DNA from 2 places in the Uliginosibacterium flavum genome. Region 1 is predicted to be linked to the other one. Evidence: riboswitches for the same ligand, from Rfam matches in the RefSeq annotation. Region 1 holds a riboswitch; the other holds the start of a gene.
The links. Region 1 has a riboswitch for S-adenosylhomocysteine ahead of ahcY (adenosylhomocysteinase). Riboswitches for the same ligand answer to the same signal wherever they lie in the genome.
Positions count from the first base shown of each region.

Region 2: it holds a riboswitch for S-adenosylhomocysteine, as region 1 does, so the genes downstream of both, metH (methionine synthase) here and ahcY (adenosylhomocysteinase) in region 1, are expected to answer to the same signal.

Region 1 is NZ_JBEWZI010000002.1:284,753-296,749, forward strand. It holds gene metF (methylenetetrahydrofolate reductase [NAD(P)H]) at 1-678, opposite strand, end outside; gene ahcY (adenosylhomocysteinase) at 738-2,150, opposite strand; S-adenosyl-L-homocysteine riboswitch at 2,234-2,326, opposite strand; gene ABXR19_RS03030 (ABC transporter substrate-binding protein) at 2,571-3,674, shown strand; gene ABXR19_RS03035 (ATP-binding protein) at 3,727-4,371, shown strand; gene ABXR19_RS03040 (putative bifunctional diguanylate cyclase/phosphodiesterase) at 4,453-6,690, opposite strand; gene metK (methionine adenosyltransferase) at 6,975-8,156, opposite strand; gene ABXR19_RS03050 (lysophospholipid acyltransferase family protein) at 8,364-9,269, shown strand; gene ABXR19_RS03055 (lysophospholipid acyltransferase family protein) at 9,266-10,135, shown strand; gene ABXR19_RS03060 (symmetrical bis(5'-nucleosyl)-tetraphosphatase) at 10,338-11,168, opposite strand; gene ABXR19_RS03065 (polysaccharide biosynthesis protein) at 11,165-11,997, opposite strand, start outside.
Region 2 is NZ_JBEWZI010000003.1:293,830-305,826, reverse strand. It holds gene metH (methionine synthase) at 177-3,866, opposite strand; S-adenosyl-L-homocysteine riboswitch at 3,961-4,050, opposite strand; gene bamE (outer membrane protein assembly factor BamE domain-containing protein) at 4,104-4,625, opposite strand; gene ABXR19_RS04725 (branched-chain amino acid ABC transporter substrate-binding protein) at 4,961-6,073, shown strand; gene ABXR19_RS04720 (branched-chain amino acid ABC transporter permease) at 6,358-7,359, shown strand; gene ABXR19_RS04715 (ABC transporter permease subunit) at 7,384-8,484, shown strand; partial or broken gene ABXR19_RS19680 (ABC transporter ATP-binding protein) at 8,553-9,011, shown strand; gene ABXR19_RS19675 (ABC transporter ATP-binding protein C-terminal domain-containing protein) at 9,030-9,257, shown strand; gene ABXR19_RS04705 (ABC transporter ATP-binding protein) at 9,247-9,984, shown strand; gene ABXR19_RS04700 (isochorismatase family protein) at 10,184-10,753, opposite strand; gene mltA (murein transglycosylase A) at 11,045-11,997, opposite strand, start outside.

The DNA.
Region 1 (11,997 bases):
GCCTTCGAACTTGCGCCGCATCCATTGCGGGATCTCGGCGCCACAGCTCTCGGAGAAGCGGGCGAGCTTGGTGAAGCTGGCGATCGGCATGATGCCCGGCACGATGGGAATATCGATACCCTCGCGGCGCACACAGTCGACGAAATGAAAGTAGGCATCCGCATTGTAGAAATACTGGGTCATCGCCGAGTTGGCGCCAGCGCGCGCCTTGGTGATGAAGGCCTTGAAGTCCGCCTCGAAACTGCGCGCCTGCGGGTGCACTTCAGGATAGCCTGCCACTTCGAGGAAAAATTCGTCGCCGGAATCCTTGCGGATGAATTCAACCAGTTCGTTGGCATAGCGGAACTCGCCCGGATCGGCCATGCCGGAGGGCAGGTCGCCGCGCAAGGCGACGACGCGCTTGACGCCGATCTCGCGGAATTCGGCCAGATGCTCGCGGATGCTGGCTTGTGTGGCTCCGATACAGGACAGGTGCGGCGCGGCGTCCAGCCCGGCTTCGCGGATCTCGCGCACGATCTGCAGGGTGCGGTCACGCGTCGAGCCGCCTGCGCCGTAGGTGACGGAAAAAAATTCGGGGTTGAGGGCGGCGAGTTGATCACGCACGCCACGCAGCTTTTCGATGCCATCAGGCGTCGCGGGCGGATAGAACTCGATGCTGAAATGCGGTTTGCTGCTCATCATTCAAAACTCCAGAAACTGCACTGCCACTCGCACAGAGTGGCAGTGCAGGCACGGCATCAATAACGGTAGTGATCGGCCTTGTACGGGCCTTCAACCGGCACGCCGATGTAGGCGGCCTGATCCGGACGCAGCTCGCTGAGTTGGGCGTTGAGCGTCTTCAACTGCAGACGCGCGACCTTCTCATCCAGATGCTTGGGCAAGGTATAGACGCCCACCGGATACTCGGCGGTACGCGTGAACAATTCGATCTGCGCAATGGTCTGGTTGGCAAATGATGAAGACATCACGTAGCTCGGATGGCCCGTACCGCAGCCCAGATTCACCAGACGGCCCTTGGCCAGCAAGATGATGCGCTTGCCGTCAGGGAAGATGACGTGATCGACTTGCGGCTTGATCTCTTCCCACTGGTACTGCTCCAGCGACGCGACATCGATTTCGTTGTCGAAGTGACCGATGTTGCAGACGATGGCGTTGTTCTTCATCGCCTTCATGTTGTCGTGCGTGATCACGTGGAAATTGCCGGTGGTCGTCACGAAGATGTCGGCTTTTTCAGCCGCATATTCCATGGTTACGACGCGGTAGCCTTCCATGGCTGCTTGCAGCGCGCAGATCGGGTCGATTTCGGTGACCCAGACCTGTGCCGACAGGGCGCGCATGGCCTGGGCGCAGCCCTTGCCCACGTCGCCGTAACCAACAATCAGGGCGACCTTACCGGCGATCATCACGTCGGTGGCGCGCTTGATGCCGTCCACCAGTGATTCGCGGCAGCCATACAGATTGTCGAACTTGCTCTTGGTGACCGAGTCATTGACGTTGATCGCCGGGAACTTCAGGTCGCCGCGGGCGTGCATCTGATACAGGCGGTGCACGCCGGTGGTGGTTTCTTCGGTCACGCCCTTGATGGCGGCCAGACGCACGGAATACCAGGTCGGATCGATCGCCAGCTTGGCCTTGATCGAGGCGAACAGGATGGTTTCCTCTTCCGAGCCCGGCTTGCTGATGACCGACAGATCTTTCTCGGCCTTGGCGCCCAGATGCAGCAGCAGCGTGGCGTCGCCGCCATCATCCAGAATCATGTTGGAATAACCGCCATCCGCCCATTCGAAGATGCGGTGGGTGTAATCCCAATATTCGGTGAGGGTTTCGCCCTTGACGGCGAAGACCGGAATGCCGGCAGCGGCGATGGCAGCAGCGGCGTGATCCTGGGTCGAGAAGATGTTGCACGAGGCCCAGCGGACTTCGGCGCCGAGCGCGGTCAGCGTCTCGATCAGCACGGCAGTCTGGATGGTCATGTGCAGCGAACCGGTGATGCGCGCGCCCTTGAGCGACTGGACTTTCGCGAATTCTTCGCGAATGGCCATCAGGCCCGGCATTTCGGTTTCGGCAATGAGAATTTCCTTGCGGCCCCAAGCGGCATCGGCCAATTTGGGATCGCTGGAAATAACGTAATCGGTAAAGGTGTTAGCCACGGTGTTCTCCTTGAACAAGTGGCCGGAACGGGAGAAATGAGGCTGGATGCGGCTCACCGTCTACCCCGTGCCCGGCACGGTTGAACTGGTGAGCGCGGTTGAATCTTGACCCGCCGCAGAACAGCTGCGGGTTCCGAGCCTGGGATCGTGATGACCTCGCAGCGCTCCTCGGAAGTTTTGGATTATAGCGACAAATTCCGCCGAAGCCAGCCCTGAAACACATGCTAACAGAGCCCTCTGAAGAGCCGCGTGCAACGGCCACCTTCAACATGCCATGCCGAAGACCCAAGCGCAGAGCGGCTTTCAAGGCATGCTTCGGTCAGGAACAACACAGCAATCCACCTCAAGACGCGAAGCCCAGCTGCCGATATCAGTACTGCCGCACCCATTCGGCTTACGGCCAAACCCGGGGATTCCGCCATGCGTTTTCATGCTTGCTGTCTAGTACCGACCCTGGCGCTGCTGGCAGCCTGCGTCCAGTCGGAGCCGATCAAGCTGGGTTTCATCGGCGGGGTATCGGGGCGCTTTGCCGATCTCGGCACGGCCGGGCGCAACGGCGCACAACTGGCCGTGGAATGGCGCAATCAGGCAGGCGGTATCAAGGGGCGGCAGGTTAATTTACTGGTGCGCGATGATCGCCAGGACGACGCCGGAGCACGCGATGCCGTGCGGGCGCTGGCCGCCGAGGGCGTCAGTCTGATCGTTGGCCCGATGACCAGCTCGGTTGCCGTTGCAGCGCTGCCCGAAGCACAGGCTGCCGGTCTGGTCATAATCGGCGGCACGGTGACAACCACGCGCCTGTCGGGCAAGGACGATAATTTTTTCCGTGTCGTCTCCAGCACCAGCGTTTATGGTCGCAGCATGGCCGACTTCCAACGCAATACAAATAATCTGTCGCATGCGGCAGTGCTGGTGGATCTGGCCAATCGTGATTACACCCTGAGCTGGCTGGAAGATTACCGCCTCGCGTTCGAACAGGCGGGCGGCAAAATCGTTGCCGCTGTGGAGTTCGATTCGCGCCAGAGTCCGGATTACGGCGCGCTGGCGCAGCAACTGCTCAAAAGCCGGCCAGACGTCATCTCACTGGTGTGCAACACGGTGGATGCGGGCATGCTGGCGCAAAAGATCCGCCAGCAAAACAACACGGTGCAGATCGCCGGCGCAGGCTGGGCTGCAACCGAACGCCTGATCGAGCTGGGTGGCGTGCACGCCGAGGGCATGCTGGTCGAACAGTATTTCGACCGCAACGACGCCTCGGCCAACTACCTCAAATTTCGCGAGGCCTACCTCAAGCGTTTCGGTCAAGAGCCGGGCTATGCCAGTGTGGCCGGTTTCGATGCCGCCAATGTGGCGCTGGACGTGCTGAGCCGTACCGATCAGCGCAAGGAAATCAAAGCCGAACTCCTGCGCCGCAAGACTTTCCAGGCCTTGCAAGGGCAAGTGGTGTTTGATGCCTTTGGCGACGCCAGCCGCCCGCAGTTCATGACAGTCGTTCGCAACGCACGGTTCGAAGCACAGCACTGATCCGGATCAGGTCATGCTTTCCTAGCATCGTATCCTGACACTGACAGCCTTGTTGCTGGGTCTGCTGCCAGCCCTGCTGGGTGGCGTAGCGATCCGGATCTGGTTGATGCCGCGTCTGGAACAAGAGGCGGTCGCCGCGAATACTGCCCTGGCCCGCACGCTGGCACTGCAAACCAGCCTGTATCTGCAAGGGCCGCTCGCTTCGCAGCGCTTTGACGCTAAAGAGTTGCGCACACAAAACCTCTCGCGCCTGAAACCACAGGAGGTTCTGGACTGGCTGATGACCTCCAACAACGTGTTTCAGGCTGTCTATCTGGCGACGCCGAACGACGTGTACGCATGTCAGCCTGCACGGCTACAGCAGCCTGCGGCGCACCGATCTGCTCGGGCTGGATCTGTCGCGCCTGCCCAGCAAGGCTTCGATTTCACCTGGCCCAGGAGCCACGTATGCGAATACTCTCAACTCCTGGACGGTCTGCACCAGATGTTCGACGTGATGCGCTCACGCGAACAAGCCCTCCGCGATGCCAACGAACAGCTGGAAGAGCGCATCCAGGAACGCACGCACGCCCTCTCGGACACCAACGAAGAGATGTCCGTCAGCATTGAAGTACACAGCACGCCCGGTCAAGGCAGCCGCTTCATCCTCGACCTGCCTCGGGTTGCTCCCGGGGCTCCGCCCGGAGCGCCAAGCTAAGCGAGAACAGGATGCTGAAGAGGTGCATGCCACGGCCATCTGCGGGCATGCATGCTGAAGAGTCAAGCGGGTAGAGGCTTTTCAGCCAGCCCTCGATCGCCTGATCCACGCACGCAGATCATCCAGCGGCATCGGTCGGCCGAACAGATAACCCTGCGCTTCGGGACAGCCCATGCGCTTGAGCAAATCCGCCTGCGCCTCAGTTTCCACGCCTTCGGCAATGACCTCTTTACCCAGGCGCTGACCCAACTGGATTACCACCCCGGCGATGCTGGCATCAGCCCCGGCTTCGTCCAGATCGCAGACAAAGGCCTTGTCGATCTTGAGGCGGTCGACCGCCATGCCCTTGAGTTGCGCCAGCGAAGAGTAGCCGGTGCCAAAGTCATCCACCGCCAGCTGAATCCCCATACCGTGCAAGGCGTCCAGCGTTTCCCGGACATACACGGCATCTTCCATGGCAATCGATTCGGTGATCTCAAGCTCCAGACAACACGGGTCAATCCCCGAGTCACCGATGATCTGGCGCAGTTCGGCCAGAAACGCCGGATGGCGGAACTGGATCGCCGACACATTGACTGCCATGCGCAAACCTTGGCAGCCTTCGCCATGCAAGAGCGCCAGGACGCTGCAAGCCCGCCGCAGCACGAAAAAACCAATTTCGCGAATCAGCCCGGACTGCTCCGCGACGGGGATGAAGCGATCCGGGCCGATCATTTCACCACTCTCGGTGCGCCAGCGCACCAGCGCCTCCAGCCCGATCAGACGACGGTCACTCAATGCGATCTGCGGCTGATACACCACAAACAAACCCTCGGCGCGCATGGCCGTTCGCAAACCGGTCAGCAGCGTCACACGATCATGGGTCTGACGTGAAATCTCCGGCGTATACCAGGCCAACTGCCCACGCTGCGTAGACTTGGCCGTGCGCAAGGCCTGAAACCCGGCCTCCAGCGCGGCGGCGCCGCCACTGGCCTCCACATCCACAAGGCGCGTCAGGCCCATAGTGACCGACACCATGCTCTCCTCACCCAGCACCGAAAGCGGCGTCGCAAACATCGGCAGTAAAGTCTCCGGCAGCACGCAATCCTGCGGGCCGAGCACCGCAAAAATATCCGCCGACAAGCGTGCCAGCATCGCCTCAGCCGGCACGCCCGCACGCAAACGCTCACCCAGCGCCCGCAACAAGGCGTCACCAAAAGTCTGGCCCAAGGCCTCATTGATCTCGCCAAAACGGTCAATATCAATCAAGGCCAACACCCAGCCGCCCTGCGTACCTGCGGCACAGCGCGCATCCAGCAACTCGCTCAGGCAGCGGCGATTCGGCAGGCCCAGCAAACGGTCATAGAAGGCATCATGGTGCAGGCGCGCCAGCAAAGAGCGGTTGTCCAGACAAGCCGCAAATTGCGCCGCAAAGGTTTCCAGCACGCTGTCATCCACCTGACGGCGCACCAGCGCAGACGCGTCGAGATACAGGCTCAGCACACAGCCATCGCGCGCCGGGATGCTCAAGGCGACCCCTTGCGCGCACCATTCGGCTCGCTGATTTTCCAGGCTGCGCAAACAGGCGCCAGTCAGGTCGGCATCCAGCAGGCTGGACAGCGGAAGCCCCTGCGCTGCGCTGCGCGCGCCGGTGGCACACAATACGCGCACGTCAGCCCAGACGTCACCGGCCTGCCGCAGCAGCGCCAAGCCCGCGCACGCCACCTGCAGCATTGCCGCGAATTGCTCAAGCACCCCGCGCGCGAACGCTTCGTCATCCTCCAGGCTCATCAAGGCGCTACCGCCCTGAATGATGCGGCGTAGTTGCTGCCGACTGGCTTCGATACTGCGTATCTGCCGATAGGTACGGATTGCCGAAGCCAAGCAGGTAAAAATGTGATTGCGGGTGAGCTCGGATTTGGTCCGGTAATCGTTGATATCGTAATCGCGGATCGCCGTGATCTCGGGTGCAAAACCGGGCTGGCCGGTATGCAGGATGATGCGGGTATCGATCAGCTTCAATTCAGTGCGAATCGACTTGACCAGATCAAGGCCGGCCTGCTCATGCTCCATCACCACGTCCAGCACGATCAGGGCCACATCCTTCTCGCGCTGCAGCAAGGCATACGCCTCGCGGGCCGAATACGCATGCAGCCACTCGATCAGACCACCTTCCACCACCAGATTGTTCATGGCAAACACCATGGACTGATGCACGCCTTCGTCGTCGTCGACGATCAGGCAACGCCAACGCAAAGCCTCCGGAACAAGCTCATGGAGCTCCTGAGCTTCTTCTGCAAACAGAAACAGGGGTTCAGCTTGCGAACTGTCGTGCGTCACGAGGGCGGCCCTGAGTGATGGGAAAAAGCGCAGATCAGAGCTTGTAAACGGCACTCCGGCGCATTTCTGAATACGCACCAGCCCTATTCGCCAAGTACTGAAAACCGCAGTTGCCAGCCCATTTCTGAAGCGTGGCGAAGCAAAATAGGAGTCATCATGCTTTACGGCGAGACGGCTGTAAACCAAGGCGCAGTGAGGCTTTCCACAGACAAAGAAAAGGCTGCGCGCGGCAGCCTTTTTGGCAATCCTGGATCAAGCCTGGCAGACGCCAGGCTGTCTCAGACTCAAAGTCCGGCGGACGCGCGCAGTGCAGCCGCTTTATCCGTAGCCTCCCAGGTGAATTCTGGCTCGGCACGGCCAAAGTGGCCATATGCAGCAGTCTTCTGGTAGATCGGGCGCAGCAGGTCGAGCATCTGGATGATGCCTTTCGGACGCAGGTCGAAATGCTCGTCGACCAGTGCCGACAGGCGCTCATCCGAGATCACGCCGGTACCGTTGGTGAACACGGTCACGTTCATCGGCTTTGCCACGCCGATGGCGTAAGCCACCTGCACCTGACACTCGCGCGCCAGACCGGCAGCGACGATGTTCTTCGCCACATAGCGGGCGGCATAGGCGGCCGAACGGTCGACCTTTGTCGGGTCTTTGCCGGAGAACGCGCCGCCGCCATGCGGGCAGGCGCCGCCATAGGTGTCGACAATGATCTTGCGGCCGGTCAGGCCACAATCGCCTTGCGGGCCGCCAATCACGAAACGCCCTGTCGGATTGACCAGATACTTGGTTTTCTTCAGCAGATCCGCCGGAATCACCGCCTTGATGATGTCTTCGATGATGGCTTCGGTGAAGCTGGCTTTCATCTTGGTCGGCGATTCGCTCTGATCCGGGCTGTGCTGGGTGGAGATCACCACGGTGTCAATCTCGACCGGCTTGCCATCCACGTAACGGAAAGTTACCTGACTCTTCGCATCCGGGCGCAACCAGGGCAGACGGCCGTCCTTGCGCAGCTCGCTCTGACGCTGCATCAGGCGGTGTGCGTAATAAATCGGGGCGGGCATCAGCTCGGGGGTTTCATCGCAGGCGTAGCCAAACATCAGGCCCTGATCGCCGGCGCCGATATTCAGGTGATCGTCAGAGGCGTGATCGACGCCCTGAGCGATGTCGTTGGACTGCTTGTCATAGCAGACCATGACTGCGCAACCCTTGTAGTCGATGCCGTATTCGGTGTTGTCGTAGCCGATGCGCTTGAGCGTATCGCGGGCGACCTGAATGTAATCGACGTGGGCGTTGGTGGTGATTTCACCGGCCAGCACGACCAGGCCGGTGTTGCAGAGGGTTTCGGCCGCCACGCGCGAACGCGGATCCTGCTCGAAAATCGCGTCCAGAATCGCATCGGAAATCTGGTCGGAAACCTTGTCCGGATGCCCTTCCGAGACGGACTCGGAGGTAAAAAGAAAATCATTGGCCATAAGGCACTCCACAAAAGCAAAAACCCCGGATGATCGTCGGCGCGGCCGACTCCGGGGTTTCGAGTGGTCGACGCTTTAGCAGAATTTGTGTGTGCGGCTTGCGCTGCACAACCGCCCTGCAAGTTGTCTTAACTCGGCGGTGCGCGATTATAGCCCCCGCCTCGCCCTATAATGCAAGCCCTTTTCCCCCTGCCCATGCAGCCAAACGTGTCACTCAACCGCCTGCTTCCACCCCTGTTCCGCCTGTTCGGCCGCTTCTCGCTGCCTGCGCTGCATCGCCTGGGCGGCTGGGCCGGACTGGCAACCTACGCGTTGTCGGGCAGCTACCGTCGCCGCCTGCAGGAGAACATGGCGCGCGGTCTGGGACGCAACCCGACGCGTACAGAACTGCACGCCAACGCCAGTGAAACCGGCCGCATGATGCTGGAGTTGCCCTTCGTGTGGCTGCGCCCACTCGACGAAGTCCTGCAGCACATCGTCGAAGTAGTCGGCTGGGATCTTGTCGAATCTGCGCACACAGAGGGCAGCACGATCATCGCCCTGACCCCGCACATGGGCTGCTTCGAAATCGCCTCGCAGTACTTCGGCACACACCTGCCGATGACCGTGCTGTATCGCCCGCCCAAACAAAGCGGCATTGAACAGATCCTGCGCGCCGGGCGCGCGCGTGGTCAACTCACCCTGGCCACGGCGGATCTGGCCGGAGTGCGACACATCATCAAAGGTTTGCGCCAAGGCGTCTCCACCGGCCTGCTGCCCGATCAGGCGCCGGGCAAGGGTGAAGGCGTATGGGCCCCCTTCTTCGGCAAACCTGCCTACACCATGACATTGGCCGCACGCCTGTCCGAGGTGAAGAACACCCGCGTGCTGCTGTTCTGGGGCGAACGCATCGTCGGCAAGGGCTGGCGCCTGCATATCTTCGCACCACAAACACCAATCGAAGGCAGCCTGGAAGAACGCGTGCATGCCATCAATCACGCTGTCGAAGACGTGATCCGCAAATGCCCGACGCAATACCTGTGGGGCTATAACCGCTACAAAACCCCGGCCGGTGCGCCGCCGCCTCCTTCGGCCGATGCTTCCCCCTCACCCCTTGCTCCTGACGCTGAATGACACGCATCTTTCTCGCTTTTCTGTGGTTGCTGCACTGGCTGCCACTACCGGTTCAAGCCGCCTGTGGCTGGCTTCTCGGCCACCTGCTGTATGTGCTGGTCGTGCCGCGTCGCCGCGTCGTGCTGACCAACCTGCGCCTGTGCTTTCCCGAACTTACAGCAAGCGAGCGCCGCAAGCTGGCGCTCCGCAATGTAGTAGCTGTCACCCGTTCATTTCTGGAACGCGGCATCGTCTGGTGGGCCTCCGAAGCGCGCATCCGGCGTCTGGTCGAGCTGCGCGGACTGGAGAAACTCCAAGCACTGCAGCGCGAAGGTCGCGCGATCATCTTGCTGACCCCGCACTTCACCAATCTGGACGCCGGCAATCGCCTAGGCTTGGAGATTGACGTCGTCAGCGTATTCTCGGCGCAGAACAACAAGCTACTGGAAAAAATGCTCCTGCACGGGCGCACACGCTTCGGAAATCAGCAGCTGCTGTCGCGTCAGGACGGCATCCGTGGTGCAGTGAAGGCCCTAAAAACCGGCCGCCCGCTGTACTACCTGCCGGATATGGACTTCGGTCCGCGCGACTCGATCTTCGTGCCCTTCTTCGGCGTGCAGGCAGCCACTGTGCCCGGCCTGCCACGTATCGCGCGTCTGGCGAACGCCGTCGTGATCCCGCTGATCATCCTCGCCAAACCGGATGCGAAGGGCTACGTCTGTGAATTCGGCGATGTCTGGCAGGACTTCCCGAGTGAAGACCCGGTCGCCGACACCGCACGCATGAACGCCTTCATCGAAGCCGAAGTCCGCAAACACCCGGAACAGTATTACTGGGTACACAAACGCTTCAAGACCCGCCCGCCGGGGGAAGCGAAGCTGTATTAAATTCAGTGCTGAGTGCTGAGAATTGTAGGAGCGGCTTCAGCCGCAAAAGACTTCGCGGCTGAAGCCGCTCCTACAAAACCAACGATGCCGCACCTCGAGAGCCGCACTGATCAAGCCTCTTCAGCACGCCTGCCCGGAGACGCTTACCGGGAAAGGCTCTACAAGCATGTCCCCCTAATTCCGAGTCCCGAGAGTCCCCAGCTCAATCCCGCTTGCCCGAGGACTCAGCACAAGCGCAGGCCTGCTGGAAAACCTGCCCGTCTTCCAGACGCCACGCAGTCAGCGCGCCGCCCCACACGCAGCCGGAATCCAGGGCAATCACTTGCCCGGTCTCACGAAAGCCCAGCGCCGACCAATGCCCATGCAGAATCGTATGGCTGCGCCAGCGTGCATCGGCTGCTTCGTACCACGGCACATGGGTCGGCGTTTCTTCCGGTCGCCCCTTGGGCTTGAGATCGATACTTCCGTCGAGGCGCAGGAAACGCAGGCGGCACAAGGTATTGACGATGATGCGCAAGCGGTCCGGCCCTTGCAGATCGTCGCTCCAGTTTTTCGGTTTGCTGCCCCACAGACCGCGCAAAAAGGCTTGCCAGTCACAGCTTTGCAAGGCAACTTCCACCTCGTGCGCCAATGACTGCGCCTGCGCGATGCTCCACTGCGGCAGCAGGCCCGCATGCACCATGGCGAAGCTGTCTTCGACGTGGAACAAAGGGAGATGGCGCAACCAGTCGACCAGTTCCTCACAGTCCGGTGCGTCAAGCAGATCCTGCAACGTGTCGTCCGCGCCTTGCTCGACCGCACCAGCCACCACGGCCAGAAAGAAAAAGTCATGATTGCCGAGCACACAGGTGGCTCGCTCGCCGAGGCTGCGCAAATAACGCAACACGGCTGCGTTGCCCGGCCCACGATTGATCAGATCACCCGCCAGCCAGAGCTGATCTTGGATAGGATCAAAATCGCACTGTGCCAGCAATGCCTGCAGCGGCTCGGCGCAGCCCTGCACATCGCCGATCACATAGCGGAAACGGGTCATTGCACCGAGCGCAGGAAGCCACCCGCTGCCAGGCTGGCAGGCGTGGCTTGCTGCATCGGCTCGTATTCAGGCACCCAACGCCGTAAGCCCGCGCGCACTTGCTCATCGGCAGGGCTGGCGCCCTGATCCAGCCAGGCCTCCACTTCGTTGATGAGATCGACGGCCACAGGTCGGGAGCACGCAATTCGCAACTTGGGATGCGGCGTTGCACGCGTTCGTTCAGCATCGGCCAGTAACTCTTCGTAGAGCTTTTCGCCAGGCCGCAAGCCCGTAAATTCGATGCGAATCTCGTCTTCAGTAAAACCTGAAAGGCGGATCATGTTGCGCGCCAGATCGACGATTTTCACCGGCTCGCCCATGTCGAGCACGAAGATCTCGCCGCCCTCGCCCATCGCGCCAGCCTGCAAAACCAGCAGCGCGGCCTCCGGAATCGACATGAAGTAACGGGTGATTTCCGGGTGAGTCACCGTGATCGGACCGCCACAGGCAATCTGCTCCTCGAACTTCGGGATGACACTGCCATTACTGCCAAGCACATTACCAAAGCGCACGGTTTCGAAAAGTGTCGTGGGCTGCGCAGCATACAAGGCCTGACACAACATCTCGGAGAGGCGTTTGGTCGCGCCCATGACATTGGTCGGATTCACTGCCTTGTCGGTCGAAATCAGCACGAAGCGCTGCGCCTGATGCTTCTGCGCACAGCGTGCCACCGTCAAAGTGCCCAGCACGTTATTGCGCACGGCCTGCCAGGCATTGCGCACCTCCATCAAAGGCACATGCTTGTAGGCAGCAGCATGGAAAACTACCTGCGGAGCATAGGTCTCGAAAA
Region 2 (11,997 bases), on a different contig from region 1:
GTCACTCAAGGAGATGCCGTCTCTCCGATGTCGTTCCCGCGAAGGCGGGAATCCAGCGGCGTTCGCGAAGTCACTGGGTTCCCGCCGTCGCGGGAACGACGGGACTGTGATGTCAAATGACTTGAATGAACAAGGGCCGCAATCGCGGCCCTTGTTCATTTCACCAACTCAGAAAATCACAGCACTGGTGCCAACCAGCGCTTGGCCTCGCCCTCGCTGAAGCCCGCCCGCGCCGCCCAATCCTTCATCTGATCCTCACCGATCTTGCTTACGGCGAAGTACTGCGCATCGGGGTGGGCCAGGTAGAAGCCGCTGACCGCAGCCGCCGGACTCATGGCGTAGGTTTCGGTCAGGGTCATGCCGATGGCTTCTTCGGGATTGAGCAGCTTGAAGATCTCGCCCTTGGCGGTGTGATCCGGGCAGGCCGGGTAGCCGGGGGCGGGGCGCACGCCGACGTATTGCTCGGCTATCAGTGCATCCCGATCCAGCGCTTCGCCCGCCGCGTAGCCCCAGTAATCGGTGCGCACACGCTGATGCAGCCATTCGGCGGCAGCCTCGACGAAGCGGTCGGCGATGGCCTTGAGCATGATGGCGTGATAGTCGTCATGCACGGCTTCGTATTCGGCGACGCGCTTTTCCAGATTACGCCCGGCGCTGACGGCGAAAGCGCCGATGTAATCGGGCACGCCTGAATCTGCATCGGCGATGAAATCGCTGAGGCAGTAGTTGGGCTTGCCGGCCGGGCGTTCGTGCTGCTGGCGCAGGCCGCGCCAGGCGGCGATGATTTCGGTGCGCGATTCGTCCTTGTAGATCAACACGTCGTCATTCTGCGCAGCCGCCGGGAAGAGCCCGAAGACGGCATGGGCCTCAATCCAGCGTCCGTCGATGGCCTGCTTGAGCATCCTCTGCGCATCCTTGAAAACATTCGTCGCGGTTTCGCCCACCACCTTGTCCGTCAGGATCGCCGGATAGGCGCCGGCCAGATCCCAGGTCTGGAAGAAGGGCGCCCAGTCGATGTAGGGCTCCAGCGTGGCCAGATCGATGTTACGCAGACGCTGGATGCCGGCGCGTGCAGGCTTGGCCGGCACATAAGCCGCATCGCTGTTCCACTTGAATCGGTTGGCGCGCGCAGCGGCCAGCGACACCAGTTTCACGCCGGCCTTGGCGGCGTGCTGCTGGCGCACTTTTTCGTAATCCTCGGCCACTTCCGCAACGTACGCATCGCGGCCGTCGATGGACAGCAGGCTGGTCACGACGCCAACGGCGCGTGAGGCATCCGGCACGTACACGACGGGGTGTTCGTAGTGCGGCGCGATCTTGATGGCGGTGTGGGCGCGACTGGTGGTGGCGCCACCGATCAGCAGCGGCACAGAAAAGCCCTGACGCTGCATCTCGGCGGCGACATGGCTCATCTCTTCCAGCGAGGGCGTGATCAGGCCGGACAGGCCGATGATCTGCGCGCCATGTTCTTTCGCGGCGTGCAGGATCTTCTCGGTGGGCACCATCACGCCTAGGTCGATGACTTCGTAACCATTGCAGCTGAGCACGACGCCGACGATGTTCTTGCCGATGTCATGCACATCGCCCTTGACGGTCGCCATGATGACCGTACCCTTGCCGGCGGCACCGGTGCGCTTCTTCTCCTCCTCGATGAAGGGGATCAGGTGGGCCACGGCGGATTTCATGACGCGGGCGGATTTGACCACCTGCGGCAGGAACATCTTGCCGTCGCGGAACAGGTCGCCCACCACGGACATGCCGGCCATCAGCGGGCCTTCGATCACGGCCAGCGGCGGCTTGCCCTCGGCGAACAGCTTGGCACGAACTTCTTCGGTGTCTTCCACCACGAACTGGGTAATGCCCTTGACCAGCGCGTGCGACAGGCGCGCTTCGACGGTCCAGTCGCGCCAGGCCAGATCCTGCACGTTTTCCTTGGCCTGACCTTTGACGGTCTGGGCGAATTCGACGAGGCGCTCACCCGCATCAGGATGACGGTTCAATACGACGTCTTCCACCTTGTCGCGCAGCTCCGGCGCGAGATCGTCATACACGCCCAACTGGCCGGCGTTGACGATGCCCATGGTGAGGCCCGCCTTGATGGCGTGATACAGGAAGACGGTGTGGATCGCTTCGCGCACCGGATCATTGCCACGGAAGCTGAAGCTCACGTTGGACACGCCGCCGCTGGTCTTGGCGTAAGGCAGATTCGTGTGAATCCAGCGCACGGCTTCGATGAAGTCGACGGCGTAGTTGTTGTGCTCTTCGATGCCGGTGGCAATCGCGAAGATGTTCGCGTCGAAAATGATGTCTTCGGGCGGAAAGCCGATGCCCATCAGCAGATCGTAAGCGCGCTTGCAGATCTCCGTCTTGCGCTGATAGGTGTCGGCTTGGCCCTTTTCGTCGAAGGCCATCACCACGGCGGCCGCGCCATACTGCATGCACAATTTGGCGTGATGCAGGAACGCAGCTTCGCCTTCCTTCATCGAAATGGAATTGACGATGCCTTTACCCTGAATGCATTGCAGGCCGACTTCGATGATCTCCCACTTGGAAGAGTCGATCATGATCGGCACGCGCGCGATATCCGGCTCAACCGCGATGAGCTTGAGGAAGCGCTCCATCGCGGCCTTCGAATCCAGCATGGCTTCGTCCATGTTGATGTCGATGACCTGCGCGCCGTTCTCTACCTGCTGGCGGGCCACGGCCAGTGCATCGTCGAAGCGCCCTTCGAGAATCATGCGGGCGAAGGCCTTGGAGCCGGTGACGTTGTTGCGCTCGCCGACGTTCACGAACAGGCTGTCGGCGCCGATGCTGAAGGGTTCCAGGCCGGACAGGCGCTGGCGCACTTCGATTTCGGGAATGCTGCGCGGTTTGATCGTCGCCACGGCTTCCGAGATGGCACGGATATGCGCGGGCGTGGTGCCGCAGCAGCCACCGATGATGTTCAGGAAGCCGGCTTGTGCCCATTCCGTGATGTCGGCAGCGAGCTGTTCGGGCGTTTCGTCGTAGCCCGTGGGCGAGAGCGGATTGGGCAGGCCGGCATTCGGGTGAGCGGAGACAAAGCTGCTGCAGAAACCGGAGGTCTCGGCAACGTACTGACGCAGTTCCTTGGCGCCCAGCGCGCAATTGAAACCAAAGGAAATCGGCTTGGCATGTGCCAGCGAATTCCAGAAGGCTTCGGCGGTCTGGCCCGACAGGGTGCGGCCGGAGGCATCGGTGATGGTGCCGGAAATCATGATCGGCAGCGTGCGGCCCAGATCGGCGAAAAGCTTCTGCACGGCGAACACGGCGACCTTGGCGTTGAGCGTGTCAAACACGGTTTCGATCAGCAGGATGTCGGCGCCACCTTCCATCAGGGCCTTGGCGGACTGATAGTAATCCTCGGCCAACGCGTCGAAGCTGATGTTGCGATAGCCCGGATCATTCACGTCCGGAGAGATCGACAGGGTGCGCGATGTCGGTCCGATCACGCCGGCGCAGAAACGCGGCTTGGCGGGATCTTTAGCGGAGAATTCATCGCACAGCTGGCGCACCAGACGCGCGCCTTCGACGTTCAGCTCGTAGGTGATGTCTTCCAGCCCGTACTCGGCCTGCGACACGCGCGTGCCGTTGAAGGTGCAAGTCTCGATCAGGTCAGCACCGGCTTCCAGATAGGCGCGATGGATTTCAGCAATGACTTCCGGCTTGGTCAGCAGCAGCAGGTCGTTGTTGCCCTTGAGATCGCGATTGAAATCGGCAAAGCGCGTGCCGCGATAGTCGGCCTCGGTGAGCTTGTATTGCTGGATCTGGGTGCCCATGCCGCCATCCAGAATCAGGATGCGATGTTTGAGCAGGGCGGTCAGTTCAGTCGTGCGGTCGGCTTGCATGGGTCATTCTCCGGGCGTGTCAAACGCTCAGCAGTCAGAGGGGAAAAGCGGGGGAGTTTTCTGGCTCACCGGCGTTCCGCACGAGATCTGCATGAAGCGGTGAGCGCCGTTGAATCTGGCCCGCACCGGGTGCGGGTTCCGAGCCTGGGAATCTGGACAGATCCTCGCAGCGCTCCTCGGAAAGGACGGATTATCCCAGATAATTCATCAGGGTGCGAGATGATGGCGAGCCTGGGATCACAGTTGCGGACGCTTCTGCTGACCAGTCGCCGCTGCGCCGCCCAGGGTCTGCCCGTAGAGAATCCGGCTGCGGCGCACCTCAAGCAAAGTGCCTGCTACAGAAAACTGGGCGTCTACCTGCCACACTTCGGGGCGGTTCTGATCCAGCGGCCAGTGCCATAGCTCGCCAGATTCGCGCCCCTCAATCCACCCCGGCCGCCCCAGCGCACGCCTCACCTGATCACGGCTCATGCCTGGCTGCAAGGCCTCGACATTGGCTTCGGTCAGCACTTGCTGCAGGCTCATCAGGATTCCGTTCGGTGCCACACGCGCCATGAAATTTCCGCCGCCCTTCGGTATCCGCGCAAACTCCAACTGCAAACTGCCATCACCCTCTGACCACACCATGCTCGGCTCGCCCATCTGATCCAGCAGCTGCGGCATCGTCGCCTTGCCCGGCTCCAGGCCATGCGAGGCCGGTCCGCAGGCACTCAGCACGCAGACCAGCAAGAACAGGGATGAGAGGATTATGCTTCGCACGTTTCACCACGTAGACCACAGGAGATAATGCCCAGCCTAGCGCAGGGCCGGGTCGCCAAGCTATGCGTGTATTCCCCGAGCCGCGTGGCGCGGAAATTGCATGACTCATGACGGCAAGCGATGCCTGAAGAGGCGCACAGGGCGGCCTTCTGCAGCATGGCATGCTGAAGAGGCAAGCTGCGAGCGGATCTGCAGCACGGGTCGTCCAATTTTCGAACGGCTTGGCTGACAAGCAGCACGCAGCTTTTTGTTGTGTACCATCCGTCATCAGGCTCACCCGGCCTGACATTCCGCAAGGCATGCGCAGCACCCACCTATCCAAGGAGACCATCCAGATGAAGAAGACTGTGATCGCACTGGCCGTACTGAGCTTTGCTTCGGGCCTGGCCCAGGCGCAGGAAGTAATCGTGAAGATCGGCCACGTCGGCCCGCTGACCGGCAACGTCGCCCACATGGGCAAGGACAATGAGAACGGCGCGCGTCTGGCCCTGGAGGAATACAACGCCAAGGGCGTGATGATCGATGGCAAGAAGGTTAAATTCGAACTCATCGGAGAAGACGACGCTGCCGACCCGAAGACCGGCAACATCGTCGCACAACGCCTTGTGGATGCAGGCGTCAAGGGCATCATTGGTCACCTGAATTCCGGCACCACCATCCCGGCTTCGCGCATTTACAACCAGGCCGGCATCCCGATGGTTTCGCCCTCGGCTACCAATGTGACGCTGACCCAGCAGGGCTTTCCCTACATCTTCCGCACCATGGCCAACGATGCCCAGCAAGGCAGCGTGATCGGTAAATATGCGGCGACCAAACTGGGCAAGAAAGTTGCGATCATTGACGACCGCACGGCCTACGGCCAAGGCCTGGCCGATGAAGTGGAAAAAGGCGTGAAGGGCAATGGCGGCACGCTGACGTCCCGCGAATTCACAACCAATCAAGCCACCGATTTCGCCGCCATCCTCACCAAGATCAAGGCCAAGAACCCGGACGTGATCGTCTATGCCGGCATGGATGCGCAGGGCGGCCCGATGCTCAAGCAGATCAAGCAGCTCGGCATCAAGGCAAAGTTCGTCACCGGCGATGGTGGCTGCACGCCTGAATTCATCAAACTGGCGGGTGATGCCATGAGCGACGCAGCGTACTGCTCGCAAGCCGGCCTGCCGCTGGAACAACTCTCTGACAAGGGCTTCAAGGATCGCTTCAAGAAGCGCTTCAACGTGGATATCCAGAATTACGCACCCTACGCCTACGATGCCGCTGCCGCGATCATCGAAGGCATGAAGGCCGCCAATTCGTCCGATCCGGTCAAGTACCTGCCTGCGCTGAAAAAGGTTCAGTTCAAGGGCGTGACGGGCAATGTTGCCTTTGACGAAAAGGGTGACACCAAGTTTGGCGCCATCACCATGTATCAATTCAAAGCAGGCACCTGGGCCGCGTTGAAGTAAGCTCGCGCTTGAGCACAGAAACGGGGCGCCATGATTGTTGCGCCCCGTTTTTGTGCAATGCACTCTTGATCTTGATTAATGCCCGGTTTGTTCGAGGTGTGGACAATCGCCCCCCTTTGAGGCTGTTCATGAGCTATAGCGAGAGACCGTCAGCAGGGTGAAGAGCAGCGCAGGAACCGGAATGTATGTTGATACATGAGGATTCCGAGCCGCGCATGAGCCCTGATCACGGCCTCGCAGTAAGATCATGAACCGCCTCTAGCACTTTGGTACTATCGCCAGCCATGGAAACCCTGCTCCAGCAAATCATTAACGGCCTCGTCGTCGGCAGCGTATATGCGCTCGTCGCCTTGGGTTACACCATGGTCTACGGCATTCTGGGCCTGATCAACTTTGCCCATGGTGACGTACTCATGGTAGGCGCGCTGGTCGCGCTGCAAGTCGTCGTTTTCGTACAGAAGACCTGGCCTGCCCTCGGCGCGATTCCTGTGCTGCTGATCGGCCTCAGCGTCGCCATGATCGTGTGCATGGCGATGGGCTATATTATCGAGCGCACCGCCTATCGACGATTACGCAATGCGCCACGCCTTGCGCCGCTGATCACCGCCATCGGCATGTCCTTCCTGCTGCAAACCCTGGCCATGATCATCTGGGGACGCAATTACCACAGCTTCCCGCAACTGATTTCCACCACACCGCTGCAGCCTGTCGACGGTGTATTCATCACGCCAGTGCAGATCATCATCCTGATCAGCTCGGCATTCCTGATGCTGGCCCTGACCCTGCTGGTGAACAAGACCCGGCTGGGCCGCGCCATGCGTGCCACGGCCGAGAATCACCGCGTTGCCAGCCTGATGGGCGTGGACACCAACAAGATCATTTCGACGACCTTCATCATCGGCTCCGGCCTCGCCGCCATTGCCGGCGTGATGTACGCCTCGAATTACGGCGTGGCGCACTACGCAATGGGCTTCGCTCCCGGCATCAAGGCCTTCACGGCGGCGGTGCTGGGCGGCATCGGTAATCTGGGTGGCGCCATGGTGGGAGGTCTGGTGCTCGGCCTGGTCGAATCCATCGGTGCCGGCTATCTGGGATCGGCTACCGATCTGTGCCATCTGCCGCTGTGGGCTCAGTCAATTTCGCTGCAGGAAACCTGCGCCAATGGTGGCCACTTTGAACTGCTGTCGAGCAACTATCAGGACATCTTTGCCTTTGTCATTCTCGGCATCGTCCTGATCTTCCGCCCCACCGGGCTGCTCGGCGAACGCGTTTCTGATCGCGCATAAGCACCAACTCTCGGGACTCCCCATATGAACGAACTCGCTGTCGCGATTCCCTGGCTCGGTAGCCGTAACCCCAAGGCCGCACGCGGCGTGGTGCTGGCGCTGATGCTGATCGCCCCGCTGATTGCCGCAATGGTCGGTAACACCTGGGTGCGCATTCTGGATTTCGCCTTGCTCTACGTGATGCTGGCGCTGGGCCTGAATCTGGTTGTCGGCTTCGCCGGACTGCTCGATCTGGGCTACATCGCCTTCTACGCGGTGGGCGCCTACACCTGGGCCTTTCTCGCCTCGCCACATTTCGGCCTGCATCTGCCCTTCTGGCTCGTGTTGCCGGCAGGCGCCGGCTTTGCCGCATTGGCCGGGCTGATCCTCGGTGCGCCAGTACTGCGCCTGCGGGGGGATTATCTGGCCATCGTCACGCTGGGTTTCGGCGAGATCGTGCGCATTTTCATGAACAACCTGAATTACCCGATCAACATCACCAACGGGCCGCAGGGCGTGAACATGCTCGACACCCTGAACCTGTTCGGCTGGGATGTTTCACGCCATATCCCGATCACCGACAACTTCAAGATCAATTCACTGGTGATGTTCTATTACGTCTTCCTGCTCTTCGTGGTCGGCTCGGTAATCGTCATCCGCCGCTTGCAGGTCTCGCGTATCGGCCGTGGCTGGGCGGCGATTCGCGATGACGAACTGGCGGCCAAGGCCATCGGTATCAACACGCGCAACATGAAGCTGCTGGCCTTCGCCATGGGCGCCACTTTCGGCGGCGTGGCCGGCGGCCTGTTCGGCAGTTTTCAGGGCTTCGTCTCACCGGAATCCTTCTCGCTGATGGAATCCATCGCCATTCTGACCATGGTCGTCTTCGGCGGCATGGGCAATCTGGGCGGCGTAATCCTCGGCGCCATCGCCCTGTCGCTGCTGCCGGAAATCCTGCGCAGCGTTGCCCTGCCGGTGCAACAAGCCGTCTTCGGCCAGGTGATTCTCGACCCCGAAGTGCTGCGTATGTTGCTGCTGTCATTGGCCATGATCTTCATGATGCTGCTACGCCCGGCCGGTCTGCTGCCCGCCCATGCCCGCTACTCCCGCCCTGAACTGGCGAAGACCGGGAGGGTTACGGAATGAGTATCAGCCTGCTCGAAGCCCAGAACATCAGCAAACGCTTCGGCGGCCTCACCGCGCTGTCGGATGTTTCGCTGAGCATCCGCAAAGGCGAGATCTACGGCCTGATTGGCCCCAACGGTGCGGGCAAGACCACCCTCTTCAATGTGCTGACCGGCGCCTACACACCGGATGGCGGCGAATTCATCTTTGCCGGCAGCGAACTGCCAACCGGCACGCCACATGTGGTGGTGGCGCGCGGTATTGCGCGCACTTTCCAGAATATCCGCCTGTTCCGTGAAATGACCGCGCTGGAAAACGTGATGGCCGGCCACCACCTGCGCTCGGATTCGAGCCTGTGGGGCATCCTCACCCAGAACCGCCACGCCCGCGAAGAAGAACGCCTGATCACCGAGCGCGCCTTCGAAATGCTGCGCTATGTGGGCATCGAACATCACGCGACAACGGTGTCACGCAACCTCTCCTATGGCGATCAGCGCCGTCTGGAAATCGCCCGGGCGCTGGCCACCGAACCGCAACTGCTGGCCCTGGATGAACCGGCGGCCGGCATGAACGCCACCGAAACCGGCCAGCTGCGCGAGCTGATTTCGACGATCCGTCAGGATGGCGTCACCGTGCTGCTGATCGAACATGACGTGAAACTGGTGATGGGCCTGTGCGACCGCGTGGCGGTACTGAATTTCGGCAAGAAAATCGCCGAAGATGTGCCTGCCGTGGTCCAGAAAAATCCTGACGTCATCGAAGCCTATCTGGGGAGCGGTCACCATGGCCACTGAACAAAAAGCGCCCATCCTGCAACTCAAGGATGTGCAGATTGCCTACGGCCAGATCCAGGCGGTCAAGGGTGTCAATCTCGAAGTCTGCAGCGGCGAGCTGGTGTGCCTGATCGGCGCCAACGGCGCGGGCAAGACCACCACCCTGAACGCCATCGCCGGCCTCCTGCCGACCAAGGGCGGCGAGCTGATCTATCAGGGCGTGAACATCAACACCCTGCCCACGCACTTGCGCCTGCGTCAGGGGATCGCACTGGTGCCGGAAGGGCGCGGCATCTTCACGCGCCTGACGGTGGAAGAAAACCTGCGCATGGGCGCCTATACGCGCGACGATCAGGAGGGCATCGAAGCCGATCTGGAACGCGTCTTCAGCATGCTGCCGCGCGTGAAGGAACGCCTCGCCCAGGTCGCCGGCACCCTGTCGGGCGGCGAACAGCAGATGGTCGCCATCGGCCGCGCGCTGCTGTCGCGGCCGAAACTGCTGCTGCTGGATGAACCGTCGATGGGCCTGGCCCCGCTGGTCATCGAGACGATCTTCGAAGTCGTCCAGACCGTGGTGAAGGAAGGCATGAGCATCCTGCTGGTGGAGCAGAATGCCAACTTGGCGCTGGCCTTTTCGCAACGCGGCTACGTCATGGATGGCGGCCTGATCACCCTCTCCGGTACGGGCGAAGCCCTGCTGAACGACCCCAAGGTCCGCAGTGCCTATCTGGGCGAAGTCGAGGCCTGATCAAGCCGGCCTTGTAGGTGCGACTTCAGTCGCACGCCGAGCGTGGGTGGCCGACTGAAGTCGGCCCTACGAAAATCGGGTCGCGCTGTCCGAAAAACACTCAGGCTCTGAATGGCCAATTTCGAGGCCTGCCTGCACAGCCGCACCCAGCAAGGCTCTGCAAGCATGCATTCCGGAGAAGCAATCTGGGAGCGGCTCTTCAGGCGGCCTGACCTGCGACATAATGCAGCGCCTGCTCCACCGGCACTATTGCCGCCGGCCCGCCATACACATCGATGGCATTGATCAGCACGCTCACCTTGTAGCCGCGCACCATCGCGCTGCGGGCCGTGCGGTGAATGTCGAACTCCGGCCCGCCGCCGGCCAGATACAGCTCATCGACTTTCAGAGCGAGCAGGAATGCCTCGAATTCCTCGCTCTCGAACGCATCCTTTTCCGTTACGTAGAACATCGGCAAAGCCGCCTGCTCCGAGAAGTCCATCGCCCGCAGCCTGCCACTCCAGCCCGCTGAAGGGCCGCGCATCACGGCGCTCTCCACACCCACCACCTCAAGCCCGGCATCCCGTGCAGCGGCCACATGCGCAGCCAGATGGGCCTGCACCGCGCCCTGCTGCGCAGCGGGCTCCAGCACCACCAGCGCCTTGCGCGCCTGCCGGTACGGGCCGATCTGCCCCTGCCGTCCGGTTGAGGACCGCCAGGCCAGCCAGGCCAGAAAAAACAACAACTGCAGGAAGGCAAAACTCAGGAGTTCAGGCAGGTGCGGAAACATGATGAATGGGTCACTGTCAGATATTGATGAAGTCGGAGAAGACACTTCAATCAAGACCATCCCCGCGCAATCTGCCCAATTCCAGCGCTAGCGGGCAGTGCCACCTTCATGGCAGAACGCATCGCGTAAAGCCTCTGCAGCAAAGGCTTTACGACGACCCGGACAAACCCGGCTATGCCTGATGACTTAAGCCAGGCAGGTCGCGAGGTGTCAGTGCCCGTCCTACCTGATTGATGGCTCCCACCCAGAGCATGGGAACGATCCGAATTCCGCCCCCAAACAGATCTTCAGCTAGTTCGTCACCACCGGCAGTGCCGCGCCCTTCGGCCACAGCAGCCACATGCGGCCTTGCTGGCGCATCTGGCCGGCGAGCTTGCCGGCCTCGGCACCAAAACCCCAGAAGAAATCCGCCCGCACCCGGCCACGGATCGCCCCGCCGGTGTCCTGCGCCAGCACCATGCGCTGCATCGGCTTGCCATCCGGCAGTGCAAAACTGATGAACACCGGCGCGCCCAGCGGCACCATGCGCGTATCCACGGCAATCGCCCGGCCTGCCGTCAGCGGCACGCCCAGCGAGCCTTTCGGCCCCTCGCCGTTGGCGGATTCCTCGCGGAAAAACACGTAGCTGGGGTTGGCGTTCAGTAACTCGGACAGGCGCTGCGGATTGGCCCGCGCCCAGTTCTGGATGCCTACCATGCCGGCCTGCGCCAGCGTCAGCTCACCCTTGTCGATCAGCCAACGGCCAATCGATTTGTAGGGATGGCCATTCTGGTCGGCATAGGCGATGCGCACGCGCGAGCCATCGGCCAGTTGCACCTGACCCGAGCCCTGCACCTGCAGGAAGAAGAATTCGACCGGATCATTCACCCACAGCAGGGTTTTGGCGGCAAAAGTCTCGCCCTGTGATTCGATCTGCGCACGCGACCAGTAAGGCAGCACCTTGCGCCCCTCGACGCGACCACGCAGACGCAGGCCCTTGGTTTCCGGATACACCTCGGCCAGGTCCAGCTGCAGCATGTCTTCCGGCACACCATGCACCGGCACCGGATTCTTCGCGCTCTTCCAGCGGCTGCCATGCATCAGCGGCTCGTAATATCCGGTGATCAAACCTTCGCGCCCGCCATCGGCATTCACGATCTGCTGCGGCGCCAGCCAGGTTTCGAGGAAGCTGCGCACCTGCGCGGTGGAGGGTTTGCTGCCCAGCGCCTGCGCAGCCTCGCATACCAGCATCCATGCCGCTTTCA